One region of the Weizmannia sp. WK01 genome, then DNA from elsewhere that is predicted to be linked to it. Evidence: riboswitches for the same ligand, from Rfam matches in the RefSeq annotation. Region 1 holds a riboswitch; the other holds the start of a gene.
The links. Region 1 has a riboswitch for FMN ahead of ribD (bifunctional diaminohydroxyphosphoribosylaminopyrimidine deaminase/5-amino-6-(5-phosphoribosylamino)uracil reductase RibD). Riboswitches for the same ligand answer to the same signal wherever they lie in the genome.
Positions count from the first base shown of each region.

Region 2: linked by a shared signal. The riboswitch ahead of OF158_RS09425 (ECF transporter S component) and the one ahead of ribD (bifunctional diaminohydroxyphosphoribosylaminopyrimidine deaminase/5-amino-6-(5-phosphoribosylamino)uracil reductase RibD) in region 1 are both predicted to bind FMN.

Region 1 is NZ_CP109616.1:3,679,320-3,686,767, forward strand. It holds gene OF158_RS17435 (YybS family protein) at 1-899, opposite strand, end outside; gene rpsR (30S ribosomal protein S18) at 1,057-1,296, opposite strand; gene ssb (single-stranded DNA-binding protein) at 1,341-1,835, opposite strand; gene rpsF (30S ribosomal protein S6) at 1,897-2,184, opposite strand; gene ribE (6,7-dimethyl-8-ribityllumazine synthase) at 2,438-2,908, opposite strand; gene OF158_RS17460 (bifunctional 3,4-dihydroxy-2-butanone-4-phosphate synthase/GTP cyclohydrolase II) at 2,921-4,114, opposite strand; gene OF158_RS17465 (riboflavin synthase) at 4,132-4,779, opposite strand; gene ribD (bifunctional diaminohydroxyphosphoribosylaminopyrimidine deaminase/5-amino-6-(5-phosphoribosylamino)uracil reductase RibD) at 4,760-5,881, opposite strand; FMN riboswitch at 5,989-6,128, opposite strand; gene ychF (redox-regulated ATPase YchF) at 6,203-7,303, opposite strand.
Region 2 is NZ_CP109616.1:1,991,493-1,998,940, forward strand. It holds gene OF158_RS09410 (RecQ family ATP-dependent DNA helicase) at 1-1,287, opposite strand, end outside; gene OF158_RS09415 (YpbB family protein) at 1,259-2,335, opposite strand; gene OF158_RS09420 (ferredoxin) at 2,601-2,849, shown strand; gene OF158_RS09425 (ECF transporter S component) at 2,881-3,459, opposite strand; FMN riboswitch at 3,607-3,742, opposite strand; gene OF158_RS09430 (peptidoglycan DD-metalloendopeptidase family protein) at 3,813-4,529, opposite strand; gene OF158_RS09435 (ATP-binding protein) at 4,638-6,407, opposite strand; gene OF158_RS09440 (response regulator transcription factor) at 6,404-7,120, opposite strand; gene ccsB (c-type cytochrome biogenesis protein CcsB) at 7,271-7,448, opposite strand, start outside.

The DNA.
Region 1 (7,448 bases):
ATACCGAATATCATAACAAGATAAAGCAGCGGGCTGAATATGATTGATAAAATGACGGCGAAAGCCAGTAACCCTTTTGGCCATTTTTTCTCGTGGCTGACAAAGCTTATAAAAGCGTACCCCTGCAGCAAAATGAGAATTTGGAAAATCAGCATCAGATTCAGAACCGCTTTTGCAAAGAAGCTGCCCGTGTCCCCGTGCATCAGCAGGTTGGCCACCATTGCCAGAATGAAATACCATAAGATATTTCCCGGCAGCCGCATTTCGCGGAAAGGTTGAAAGGACGGAACCGGGACACCGAAACGTTTGGCGATTGGAAAGTTCACAGAAATGAGCACAAAAACGGCGATAAAGGCAGAAAGCAATAACAAGCTCGGCAAATAGACAGAGTACATCTGGCTTGCGGCATCGGCCATTTGCGCAAACCTGTCCTCATAGGCCTGTGATTCCCCCAGACTGTTGACAAGCGCTTTTGACTGTTCAATTGACTGCTGCATGATTTTTAAGTTTTCCGCGATGATATTCAAGTGGAAAAACTTCAGGGTGGCAAACAGCCCGATGATCGTGATGGCTAAAAAGGTCAGGCTGGTTGCTATGTATATAAATAATTTAGATTTTTTTCGCTGAATAGCGTATCCCATAACAAATCCAATACAAACGAAAAAAACGGCCATTGGGATTGCCATGACTGTTCCCATAATGGCAGACACAAGCAAACAAACCAGACAGAAGACAAGAATTGAACGCAAAGAATATTTGGCACAAAACAGGATAAAAGGCAGCGGAAGAAAAACCAGAACAATTATCCGGATCACCGGGACATGCAATGCAACAAGCAGCATGACGCCGAAAACCGCTGCAAGCATTGCCCCTTCTGTCAGCATTCTTGTTTTTTTCACACGCATGCTCCCTTCAAAAAAACCATCATTTCCCCTCATTTTACCATAACCCATCCATGAAGCAAAAATATAATGAAATGAAAAAAGACAACCTGAAAACAGGGTGTCTTTTTTCGTTCATATATTGAAGGAAAAATCCGGGTGATTTTTCCGCTGCTTATTTGTCTTCTGCAACATAAGGAAGCAACGCCATTTGACGTGCGCGTTTGATTGCAGTTGTCAATTTACGTTGGTATTTTGCACTTGTACCCGTTACACGACGAGGAAGAATTTTTCCTCTTTCAGAAATGAACTTTTTCAGCAAGTCCACATCTTTATAGTCGATATGGGTAATATGGTTCGCTGTAAAGTAGCATACTTTCCGGCGTTTCCGTCCGCCTCTGCGTCCACCTGCCATTTTTTCACCCTCCTTTTTATCACAACTTTACGGGTCTTCCCGCATTAAAACGGAAGATCATCATCAGAGATGTCAATCGGTTGTCCATCATTTGAGAACGGATCTTCATCAGGCTTTGAATCATTACGCTGATACTGATTTTGATTCTGATTGTACCCCGGGAAAGCACTCCCTTGGTTGTTCCCGTAATTCTGGCTGCTGCCGCGTTCCTGATTCGCACTTCTCGGTTCAAGAAACTGGACGCTGTCTGCCACGACCTCTGTGACATACACGCGCCGGCCGTCCTGAGCTTCGTAGTTGCGTGTCTGAATCCGGCCGTCTACGCCTGCCAGACTTCCTTTTTTTAAGTAGTTGGCCACATTTTCAGCCTGCTTTCTCCAAACAACACAATTGATGAAATCCGCTTCCCTTTCCCCCTGCTGGTTTGTAAACGTACGGTTTACAGCCAGGGTAAAAGTAGCAACCGCTACTCCGCTCGGCGTATAGCGCAAATCGGGATCTTTTGTCAGCCTGCCTACGAGAACAACACGGTTCAACATCAGAATCAACCCCTCTCATGATTCAAAATCCGTTTCACGTGAAACGTTTTATCGTTAAAAATTATTCTTCTTCTCTTACAACAATGTGGCGGATAATATCACCGTTAATCTTCGCCAGACGGTCAAATTCCTGGACTGCAACCGGTTCAGCATTCACGTTGATGATATGGTAGTAACCATCACGGAAGTCCTGAATCTCGTATGCAAGACGGCGTTTTCCCCACTCTTTCGATTCGATGATTTCCGCACCCTGGTTGTTGAGGACATTGTCAAAACGCTCAACAAGCGCTTTTTTTGCCTCATCCTCAATATTTGGGCGGATAATGTACATAATTTCGTACTTTCTCATCTGTTTGTCACCTCCTTATGGACTATGCGGCCCTTTTATTCAAAAGGGCAAGGAGCAATGGTTCAAGCATTCATTACTCACAAGTCGTAAGTATACCATATCCCGCAGGCAAAATCAATTGTCTTAAGACTCCATCCCGCTTTTTGCTATCGCTGACATCCCTATTTTATCAAACATACGTTCCTTTCGCAAGGGCTTTTTTATAAAACGGACTTAAGTTTTTACATCAAAAGCAATAACACCCTTTTCAAATTTATGCTTCTATTTTCCGGATGACATTCGCCATTTCGATCGCGCTCACTGCCGCATCCCAGCCTTTATTGCCTGCTTTCGTCCCGGCTCGCTCAATCGCCTGTTCAATCGTGTCGGTTGTCAGAATCCCGAAAATGACAGGTGTTTCTGTAGAAAGGCTTGCATGGGCGACTCCTTTTGCCGCTTCTGCACTTACATATTCAAAATGCGGGGTCGCGCCGCGGATCACCGCGCCAAGTGCCAATACGGCATCATATTTGTCCGTTTCTGCCATTTTTTTTGCCGCCAGCGGGATTTCAAACGCGCCCGGTACCCAGGCAAGATCAATTGCTTCTTCTTTAACGCCATGCCTTAATAATGCATCCTTTGCCCCGCTTACAAGCCTTGTTGTAATGAATTCATTAAAGCGGGCAGCAACCATGCCGATTTTTAAGCCGGTTCCAACCAGATTGCCTTCAAATATTTGTCCCATTTTGATCTCCTCCTATATATGCAGCAAATGCCCCATTTTTTCCGCTTTCGTACGCAAATATCCTTCATTTTCACGGACAGGCGCGATTTCAACCGGCACTCTTTCCGCAATTCGGATACCGTAACGCGTTAATGCCTCCACTTTATCAGGATTGTTTGTTAAAAGCCGGACTTGTGTTGCCCCGAGATCTTTTAAAATTTGCGCAGCGATGCAGTAGTCGCGCATATCTGCCGGAAATCCAAGCCGGCGGTTGGCCTCCACTGTATCCAATCCTTTTTCCTGCAGCCGGTAAGCTTTCAATTTATTCAGAAGCCCGATCCCCCGGCCTTCCTGACGCATATAAACGAGGACACCGCGCCCTTCTTTTTCAATTCGCGCAAGGCTCCGGGCAAGCTGCGGGCCGCAGTCGCAACGGAGGGAACCGAAACAATCACCGGTCAGGCATTCGGAATGGATCCTTGCCAGCACCGGCTCTTCACTGCTTACTTCCCCTTTTATAAGGGCAACATGTTCTCCCCCTGACAGCAAATCTTTGTAACCGGCAGCCCGGAACGTGCCGTAACGCGTCGGCAGCGTGATTTCCGCTTCTTTTTGAATCAGTTTCTCATGTTTTTTTCTGTACTCGATTAACGATTGGATCGTCACCAGTTTTATGCCGGAATTTTTGGCGATTTCCTCCAGCTGGGGAAGGCGGGCCATCGTGCCGTCTTCATTCATGATTTCGCATATTACGCCTGCCGGATTTGCGCCTGCCAGTTTTGCCAGGTCAACGGCTGCTTCCGTATGGCCAGACCGTTCCAGGACGCCGCCTGCTTTGGCCACTAACGGGAAAATATGCCCCGGCCGGTGAAAGTCTTCGGCTTTTACCGCGTCTTCTGCCAGGTGCCGGACCGTTTTGGCACGTTCAAATGCGCTGATGCCGGTCCGGGTGGCAGCATGGTCAATGCTCACGGTGAAGGCCGTTTCATGGCTGTCGGTATTTTGCCGTGCCATCGGGTAAAGATCGAGCTGCCGTGCTTTTTCCGCCGTAATCGGTGCACAGATGAGCCCGCGTCCTGCTTTGGCCATCAAATTGATCATTTCCGGTGTCGCTTTTTCCGCAAGGCCGATAAAATCACCTTCGTTTTCCCTATTTTCATCATCGACGGCAATCACGACTTTTCCGGCCTTTAAGTCTTCTACTGCTTCTTCAATGGTATGAAACAAGTTTTTCACCCCTTTGTTTACATAAAACCTTGGTCTTTTAAGAGCGCCATCATGCCGCTCTCTTTTTCCGCCCGTTCTCCGTTCCTGAACAGCCCTGCCATATACTTGGCCAAAATATCGCATTCAATATTCACGGCATCGCCAATCTTTTTTTCCGGCAATATCGTATGCTGCTGCGTATGCGGCACCAATGAAACGGTTAATTGCCCGTCCGCAGCCCCGAACACAGTCAGGGAGGTGCCGTCGAGTGCAACCGAGCCTTTTGGGATCAGAAAGGCGGACAGGGAGGAGGGAACAGAAATCGTGATATAAACGGCATTTTCCATCCTTTGTTTCAAACAGACCGTGCCCGTGCCATCAACATGCCCTGTGACAAAATGCCCGCCGAACCGCCCGCCTGCAGCCATTGCTCGTTCAAGGTTGACTTTGCTGCCGATGTTCAGCCCGGCCAATGCCGTGCTGAAAAATGTTTCAGGCATGACATCAGCCGTAAATGCATTTGGCGTATAGGAAGTGACGGTTAAGCAAACACCGTTCACTGCAATGCTGTCGCCAGGCCGTACATCTTGGAGAACCGTCCTGGCCTGTACGGCAAGCTTAAGGGAGCGGGGGCCTCTTTCCACACGTTTCAATATGCCAATTTCTTCAATAATCCCTGTAAACATGCGCCGGCACCTCCTTTTGGACGGCAGCCGTAATTTTTAAATCCGGTCCGATCTGTTCCACTTTTTCAAACCGGAGCGGCAAAGCATCGGCCACCTTGCCAAACCCGTGTCCGCCGAAAGGGGACGGCGCGTTTTTCCCGCCGATCACTTTCGGGGCAATGTAAAAAATATACTGTTGCACTGCGCCTTCTTTTAAAAATGAGCCGTTTACTGCCGCGCCGCCTTCGACGAGTAAAGTCATGATGCCTTTTTCCCCGAGCGCTGCTAACACGTCACGGATCAAGAGGCGGGCATGCGGCATGCGGACCACTTCGACATCAAGCTGCTTCAGACATTGTTCTTTTTCTTTTGGTGCATCGCTTCCGCAAAAAATAATGGTTGGCGCATCGCCGCTTAGCACTTTCGCTTCCGGCGGGATGCGCAAATGGGTGTCTAATACAATGCGAATAGGATTTTTCCTGGAATGGGGCAAACGTGTGGTGAGAAGGGGGTTATCATGGAGAACGGTTTGTATGCCGACAAGTATTGCATCATGCCTGCTTCTTAACCGGCGGGCATCACGCCTTGCTTCTTCACTTGTGATCCATTTGCTGTCACGGGTTTCAGATGCAATTTTTCCGTCTGCCGTCATGGCGGTTTTGACAGTGACAAACGGTGTTTTCGTTTGAATAAAGTGGAAAAAAGGGCGGTACAACTTTTCCGCTTGTTCCTTCAATATCCCGGTTTCCACTTTTACTCCGGCTTGCCTGAGCTTTTCTATTCCTTTGCCTGCGACAAGCGGATTGGGGTCCAATGCAGCGATATATACTGTTTTGATGCCTTTTTCAATTAAAAAATCTGCGCACGGCGGCGTCTTTCCGTAATGGGCACACGGCTCGAGCGTCACAAAAACTTCAGCACCCTCTGCAAGCGGCCCGGCCTGTTCCACCGCAAGCCTTTCCGCATGTTTTTCTCCCGCCTTTAAGTGGGCCGCCATCCCGGCGATCGTGCCGTTTTTCACGACGACACTTCCAACCGGGGGATTCGGGGAAGTCTGCCCGGCCACACTTTCGGCCAAATGGAGTGCAAGCTGCATATAATCTTCTTTTTGCAATCCTTTCATGCCTCCTGTATGCAATTTCCGCCAACATATACCCGTGAAAACAAAAAACCCGCACGAAGATGTGCGGGGCAAAACGGCATCATGAAATACACGTTCCAATGAAACGTTTGATCCTTCTCCCATCCAGACTGTCACTGTCGGCTTTGGAATTTCACCAAATCCACCGCATTCCGGAGAATACGGGTCACGGGCTTTGAGTTTCCTCATCACCGCCGGTCGGGAATTGCACCCTGCCCCGAAGGAAAATATTCGACTGATACCTATTTTAACGGATGATTTGAATTTTTTCAATACAATTTGAATATTCGTCCAAAAGTCCTGTTATACATTAAACCTGAAATGCATGACATCGCCGTCCTGGACAACGTAGTCTTTTCCTTCCAGGCGCACTTTTCCGGCTTCTCTTGCTGCTGCCACGCTGCCATATTTGATTAAATCTTCATACGACACCGTTTCAGCCCGGATAAACCCTTTTTCAAAATCGGAGTGAATAATGCCTGCGCATTGCGGGGCTTTCATGCCTTTTTTGAATGTCCACGCGCGGACTTCCGGTTCCCCAGCCGTAAAATAAGTCGCAAGGCCAAGCAGGCTGTAAGCAGCTTTAATCAGCTGGTCAAGTCCGGATTCCTGGATGCCGAGTTCGGTTAAAAACATCTTTTTCTCATCGTCATCCAGTTCGGCAATTTCTTCTTCAATGCGGGCACAGATGACAATCACTTCCGCGCCTTCCTGTTTGGCATATTCACGCACCTTCCCGACATACGGGTTTGCAGACGGATCCTGAATGTCATCTTCCCCGACATTGGCCACATACAAAACCGGCTTGCTTGTTAAAAGCTGGAACCCTTTGACGATTTTTTGCTGGTCTTCGGTCAGTTCCACCGCCCGTGCCGGTTTTTCCGCTTCAAAAGCCGCCTTTAATTTGGTCAGCACTTCATATTCGGCAACGGCTTCTTTATCCTTCTGTTTTGCGATTTTCTCTACACGCCCGATCCGCTTGTCCACCGTTTCAAGATCGGCCAGGATCAATTCAAGATTGATCGTTTCGATATCATCAATCGGATCGACTTTCCCGGAAACATGTGTAATGTTCTCGTCCTCAAAACAACGAACGACATGGCAGATTGCGTCCACCTGGCGGATATGGGAAAGAAACTTATTCCCGAGCCCTTCCCCTTTGCTTGCGCCTTTGACGATCCCGGCAATATCCGTAAATTCAAAAGTGGTCGGGACCGTTTTTTTCGGATGGTACAGTTCTGTTAATTTTTCCAGCCGTTCGTCCGGCACTTCCACCATGCCGACATTCGGGTCAATTGTACAAAACGGATAGTTCGCAGATTCGGCCCCGGCTTTTGTAATCGCATTAAATAAAGTCGATTTTCCGACATTCGGCAAACCGACAATTCCGGCTGTTAACGCCATTTTATGTCCACTCCTTCAAACATTCTCGTATCTTTCAAGTTTTTCCCGGCTGTATCAAAAACCCCCGGGGTGCCACCGGATGCGCCCGGTTAACATGTTTCGTTTGCCGGCCTTATTTTAACCGCACCCCGGCTCCCAAAAAAAG
Region 2 (7,448 bases), 1.7 Mb from region 1:
TTCCGAGCGGCGGCATGACGAAGACCGGACCATCTGCACCATTTCCTTTAACTTCCGGCGCTTGTACGCCATCCGCTCGTTCCGGATGGCTGCAACCTCCCGGGTCCATGCTTCTTCCGGCAGGTTAAGCACTCTGTGGTGCAGCAGAAACCGGAGTTGCGGTTCCGTGCATCCAAGCGCCGCCCCGGCTTCCTTCAAATCTCCTTTCCATCTGCTGAAAGCGGCCAATTGTGCATCAGTCGGAAGCTCAGCCTCGATCAGCTGAAGCGGGAGCCGTTCATCCCCTTCCGTATACAAAAGGACGGCAATGCTCGGAAGCCCGTCCCGCCCGGCTCTGCCGATTTCCTGCAGATAGGCTTCCATCTGCAACGGCAGGTGAAAATGGATGACAAAGCGGATATCTGCTTTGTCCACCCCCATGCCAAACGCGCTTGTCGCACAAATGATCTTGATCTGTCCGTAAATAAACTGCTGCTGGATCAAAATTCTTTGCTCCTGGTCGATGCCGCTGTGATAGGCGGCCGCTTCGGCGATTCCCTCCTGCCTTAACCGCGCCGCCATTTCCTCAGCCGCCTTTTTGCTTGAAAAATAGATGATGCCGGGCTTCTGCAAGTTTTTCGCATAGGCAACTAGTTTTTCCTCTTTTTCGCGGTATGAAGGAATCCGGTCTATTTTAATGGCGATATTGGGCCTGTTGACAGAATAAATAAACCGGTTTGGGTCTTTTAAGCCAAGATACTTGCAAATATCGTCCCTCACCTGTTCTGTTGCTGTGGCGGTCAGAGCTAGGGTAAGCGGTGTGCCCAATTGTTTCCGGACTTCGCCAAGGTTTAAGTATTCCGGCCTGAAATCATGACCCCACTGGGAAATACAATGCGCTTCATCGACTGCAAAGAGCGCAGTCCGGATGGTTTTTAATTTTCCGAGGACATAGCGGTTGTGCAGCATCTCCGGCGAGACAAAGATGAATTTGAAAGCGCCCAGATGTGCAAGGGCCGCTTCCCGCTCCGGACCGGTTAAAAACGAATTTAACGCAACCACACTTTTTTCGCCGCGCATTTTCATCTGCTCTGTCTGGTCCTGCATGAGCGATAAAAGCGGGGAAACGATGATGCAGGACCCGTCCAGCAAATAGGCAGGCAACTGGTAGCATAAAGATTTTCCGGTACCGGTCGCAAGCATCGCCAGTGTATCTTTGCCGTCCAGCAGTGAACGGATGACTTCTTCCTGCCCCGGCCGGAATGCGCTGAACCCGAACTTACTTTTCAAAAAACTTAAAAGATCCACTGCGGCCCATCCTTTCTGCCAATACAAGGCGAATATGGAAATACGGGATGTCCCCTACTTTTTCTTTAATCGGTTTTAATTTCTTCGTATTTAAATCAGCGGCTGCCTGGATGATCTTTTGTTCTTCATCCTTTGGCACATACCGGTTCAGTGGAAAATCCGGGACCGTTAACGCGATTTCAATCAAATGGTCTTCAATCGTGCTTTGTTTTAACCCTCTCAGCGTGCTGATTTCCGCAATCGTTTTCCCTTGCTTCAAGAAGCCGAATGTCACCGCGGCAGACCGGGTCAGTGGCAAGGCCTTTTGCACATCGTGAAGCATTTGGTATAAATACCGGAATGTTTCAGGATCTCCAAGGATGCGCCGGACGATAAAATGAAGCAAATGCAAAAATCGGTACCAGTACTCTACAGGATCAAGGTGCAGGGCGGAGGCAGCCTGCGTGATCGTATATCCGATCCGGCCCGCACCCGTCAACCGAAGGACAAAAATTTCAGGCTTTTCCGGCGGGCTGCCGGAAAACAGGCTGTAAAATTCACGGTACAGATGCTCCGCTAACGCAATCCTGCTTTTTGCATGCTGTTTCAGCCAGTTTTTTGCCCAAGCCTGAAGAGCCGGGTCCCTTTGAACCGGATAATATACTTTATTTCCATACACTAAGTTGGATACGGCCTGGGTAATGAGATTCAACCTTTTCCAAAACAGATTTGCCGAATCCTGGTATTTCAAGCCGTCCAGGTAAGGAAACCGTTCTTCCATCCTGCCGGTTGCCAAAAGCAGGGCAGCACCTTTTTCTGTGACCACGCAGGCATCCGGGCCGCTTTTTTGCAGCAACCCGGCTTTTAATAGGGCCTCTACTTCGCGTGTGAAAGCCTCACGGGAAATAAATGGAAACGTTTGAAAGAGCCTGCCAATCTTGAAAAAATGGGAATCCTGGATCGTCTGTGCTGATTTTTTGCCGTTTAATAGATGAAAAACAGCATAAGGGGTGCGTTCTCCATTCAGGTTGCTGAAGCAATCCAGCAATACAGCCTGTAAAAAAGGCATCTGAATCCTCTCCTGTTCTTTAGCTGAAAAAAGGGGGAAGTGCAAGGAAAAATCGGGGGTTGGTTCTATTTTAACATGGAAACAGGCGATTTGTTTACCATTTTTTTCATTGATTCGACAGGTTTCACGAACTCCGCCAGCCCGCTATTGAAATAAGAAAAAAAGAGTTTTAAAATGAAGGAGAAACACCGGCATGCCTTCGTGCACATGACGAGGCTGCCTGTTTTTCTTTTCTGCCATGATTGAACAACGAGGAGGAATCAAAATGGCAAAGTTTACAATCGTGGACAAAGATACATGCATCGCTTGCGGCGCTTGTTCCGCCAGCGCTCCTGATATTTTCGACTATGACGATGAAGGGCTTTCTTTCGTGATTTTGGATGATAATAAAGGCACTGCGGAAGTCCCGGAAATATTGGAAGATGACCTGATGGATGCCTTTGAAGGATGCCCGACAGAATCGATTAAAGTTTCCGACAAGCCTTTTGATGGCGATCCGTTAAAATACGAATGAAAAAAAGCAGGCCGTTTGAGCCTGCTTTTTTTCATATTCTTTTTCCCCCAATGGCGGATGCTTTGTCAATCCAATTTTTCATTTTTGTAAACATGAGCATAAACAAAGCCGTCACGATGAGGCCTTTCACAAGATTAAAAGGCAGCACGCCCGCCACAATATACGCTTTTACATTCCCGACCGAAAAGTTCATGAAGTACAGGTAAGCCGGTAAAATGACGAAATAATTTAAAATGCTCATACATACCGACATGGATACCGTGCCAGTGACTAGACCTACAGTCATGCCTTTTTTTGTCCGCATCCGTTTGTAAATGAGATATGTCGGCAGGACGAACAGCATCCCTGCAAAAAAGTTTGCCACATTCCCGATCGGTACCCCTGCTTCACTGCCGAGTGATAAATAATTCAGGATATTTTTGATTAGTTCCGCTACAACAGAAGCCATCGGCCCGTAAAGAAGGGCTGCCACCAATACCGGAATGTCGCTGAAGTCCACTGTTAAAAACGATGGAAAAGGCGGAACCGGAAATTTAATAAACATCAGCATAAAAGCCAGAGCACTGAGCAACGCGACCGCAACGAATTGCTTTACATCCCATTTCTTCATTTAAACTTCCTCTCTCCTTGTGACCGATTTATCATCAAAGGAAGAAAGGTGCCGCGGACCAAAATGAAAAGCCCCTGACAAAATGTCGGGGGCTTTGTAATAGGCGAGTCCAAATAAGCGTTTAATACGTCATTAAACACTGGCAACCTTTATCTTCTCCCATCCAGACTATACTGTCGGTTTTGGAATTTCACCAAATCCTGCCGGAAATCCGGCTCGCGGACTGAAAGGCAACTGCCTTATCACCGCCGGTCGGGAATCTCACCCAGCCCCGAAGATAAATCGTATGAAATTTTGATTACAAGCTTATTATACATGCCGGCTGCCATTTTGTGAAGCATTCCGCACCACTTTCATTCATTTTTTATTTTCAGCACCTGGCCGGCCATAATCCGGTCCGACCGCAATTTGTTCCAGCTTTTCAGCCTTCCCACGCTCGTATGAAAATGGAGGGCAATGTTCCAGAGCGTGTCGCCTTTTTTCACAGTGTAAGCTGCAGGCTGAGGGACGGTGGAAGCAGCAAAAACCCCGTAAGGATCATGGGTCTTGGCGGAAACCGTCTGGCCCGGCGCGCCTGGTCCGAAGATCAAAAACGGGTCAATGGCGTTTTTCTTATCCGGCGTCCATGGCCCGTTATGCACTTCAAAATGAAGATGGATACCAGTTGAATGGCCGGTCGAACCCATATAGCCGACCACCTTTCCTTTTTCAACATGCTGCCCCGCTCTCACTGCCCTTCCGGCAAGATGGGCGTAAACCGTTTCATAACCGGACGGATGGCGGATAAAAACAACATGGCCGTAGGATGCGGACAGATAGGAACGGGTAACGGTACCTTCTTGGGCGCTGAATACTTTTGCGCGGTATCTTCCGGCAATATCAAGCCCTTTATGTGTGCCGTATCTTGTGTTAAATGTGTCGGAGATCGTCCCTGCCGCCGGAAAAATCCAGTCTTTTGTCGCTTCATGGATAACCGACCCGGATGCGGCTACGTCATTTGCCGAACAGGCAAACCCCAGGCATGCAGCTGTCAATGAAACGAAAAGGCATATTTTGATGTATGCCGGCAATTGATCCACCCCATTTTCATTTTTTCAATTCCGTTTCAAGCAAAGCCATCTTCTAAGATGCGCAAAAAACGGGAAAATATACAAAAAAAGGCAGACCCGGCGCAGAGGTCAGCCTTTTTTTGGAAGGAAAAATGAAAAGGTGGTCCCTTCCCCTAATTTGCTTTTGACAAAGATCCGGCCACCATGCCCTTCGACAATGTTTTTGGCAATCGCAAGGCCCAGCCCTGTTCCCGATTTGCCGCGCGTCCTTGCTTTATCCGCTTTGTAAAAGCGTTCAAATACAAACGGCAAATCCTCATCCGGTATACCGGATCCGTTGTCTTCGACGTGTACATATACGCCGCCGGGTGCTTCTTCCTCTTTTACTTTGACGTAACCGTTCGGGGAAGTATGCCGGAGGGCGTTATCAATTAAATTCGTCAGCACCTGTTCAATTCTGTCGGCATCGATTTCAAGGGTGAGATCGCTGTCCGAAGTCTCGCAAACGAGGTCGATTCCTTTTTCTTTCGCGATGCCGTTAAATTTATGTGTCACTCTTTCAATGAAACTGTTAAATGAGACCGGCTCCATTCTGAACGAAAAATGCCCTGCTTCCATTCTTGCCAGATCGAGCAGCTCATTGACAAGCCGGCCGATCCTTAGCGTTTCATCGTAAATGATTTTGGCAAATTCTTTCTTTTCTTCTTCACTTGCCGCAATATCATCAATGATCGCTTCGCTGTATCCCTGCAACATGGCAACCGGCGTCCGCAATTCGTGCGAAACGTTTGCGATAAAATCATCGCGCAGCTTGTCCAGCTTCCGTTCTTCCGTCATATCGCGGATAATGGTGACAACGCCGCGGATCCGGGACAAATTATAAAGCGGGCTTGCAATCATAACATAGTACCGGCCGTTGATTTCAATTTCATCCGTCTGTTCTTTCTCCGTTTCGACCACTTTCGCAAGCAATGCGGACAACCCTTCAGGAAGCGGGGCGTCTTTTGCAGCCTGGTTATGATACCAGTTTTGAAGAAACATCTCAGCCGGCGGGTTCATGATTAAAATGGCACCGTCCCGGTTAAAGGTCAAAACACCGTCGGCCATGCTGCTTAAAATATTCCGCAGCTGCTCTTTTTCCTGCTTTAAGGCGTCCATATTAAATTTAAGCTGTCGCCCCATCGTATTAAAAGCGGTGGCCAGTTCCCCGATTTCATCACGGGTTAAAATCGGCACCTTTTTGTCAAAACGCCCTTTTGCCACTTCAAAAGCCGCTTCCCGCATTTTATGCAATGGCCCGCCAATCCTTTTTGAAAGGAAGAAAGCAAAGCCGGTCGTTAAAATAATGGCAATGCCTGCACCGAGCAAAATGATTTTTGTCGTTTGCCGCGTCATTTCCTGAAGCACTTCCAATGACTGGTAAACAAATACCGCGCCCGGTTCTTCCCCCTTCACATGAAGCGGGACGGCCGTCACAATCACATGATGGTACTTATTGCGGGAAGACCCGCCAGAAGGGGTTAACTCTTTGCTCACTTTCTTCTTTTCGCTAAACACTTGGGACAGCTGCTTGTCCTTTAAAATCGACGCGTACGGGATCCCTTTGTATGATTTGGAACCGGACGGATAAAAGATATCATTTTTGCGGTAAACGATCATGACTTTCTCGTTTTGGTCCAGAACGCCGAGGGCAATTTCTTTCCCGATCTTTCCGCTTGGGTGCTCCTCCATAATCCTCGAGATTTTTTGCGCCGTATTAGACAAATCCTGCTCAATCTGATTGATATGGTATTCTTCAAAAAACTTGAGCAACAGTACCGTCAGGATGAGCAGAACGCAGGCAACCATCAGCAGAATGGTCATCCACAGTTTCCCGACAACCGTCCGCCAAATTCTCATTCCGGCGCAACCTCAAATTTATACCCGACGCCCCAGACGGTAACGATCATTTTAGCCGCGTTTTCGCTCACTTTATTCAATTTTTCCCGCAAGCGTTTGACATGCGTATCCACCGTACGGAGATCACCGAAAAATTCATAATGCCATACTTCTTTTAAAAGCTGTTCGCGGTCAAACACTTTATCCGGAGATTTGGCGAGAAAATAAAGCAGCTCATACTCTTTCGGGGTCAGATTGACTTCCTTTCCGTCCGCTGTGACGCGGTGAGCATCATTGTCGATGGTAATATGCGGGAAAACGACAATGTCTTTTGCTTTTGTATCCGCGTTTAAGAAACCCGTTTGCAACGACCGGCGGAGCAGGGCTTTCACCCGCAGTACCACTTCGCGCGGGCTGAAAGGTTTTACAATATAATCATCCGCGCCAACTTCAAATCCTTCCACCCTGTTGGCTTCTTCGCCTTTAGCCGTCAGCATGATCACGGGCGTCATTTTCTTTTCGTGCAATTCCTGGCACACTTCAATGCCGTCTTTGCCCGGCATCATAATATCGAGCAAAATGCAGCTGTAGTCTTTTTCAAGCGCCATTTTCAAAGCGGTATCGCCGTCTTCCGCTTCATCTATCGTGTAATTTTCCCTTTCCAAATACATTCGTAACAGGCGCCGGATCCTTTCTTCATCATCAACCACTAAAATTTTTACATCCTCATCCATGGCTATTCCTCCTCAGTCAATATCAGCCGCCTGCTGCGAGCAAGATTCATCCAGCCGGTAAAATCCTTGCGGGCTTCCCGGGGCCATGCAAGCCGCCCGCATCCCCGGGTGGGGCTCCCGGGGATGCGCAGGATTCAAAAGCTTACAAAATCAGGCATACGAATGCAGCCCAGCAATGACAAGATTTACTGCAATCAGGTTAAACAGAATAATGGCAAAGCCAATGACGGCCAGCCAGGCGGATTTTTCACCTTGCCAGCCTTTTGACATGCGCAAATGGAGAAAAGCGGCATAAAACAGCCACGTAACCAGTGCCCACACTTCTTTC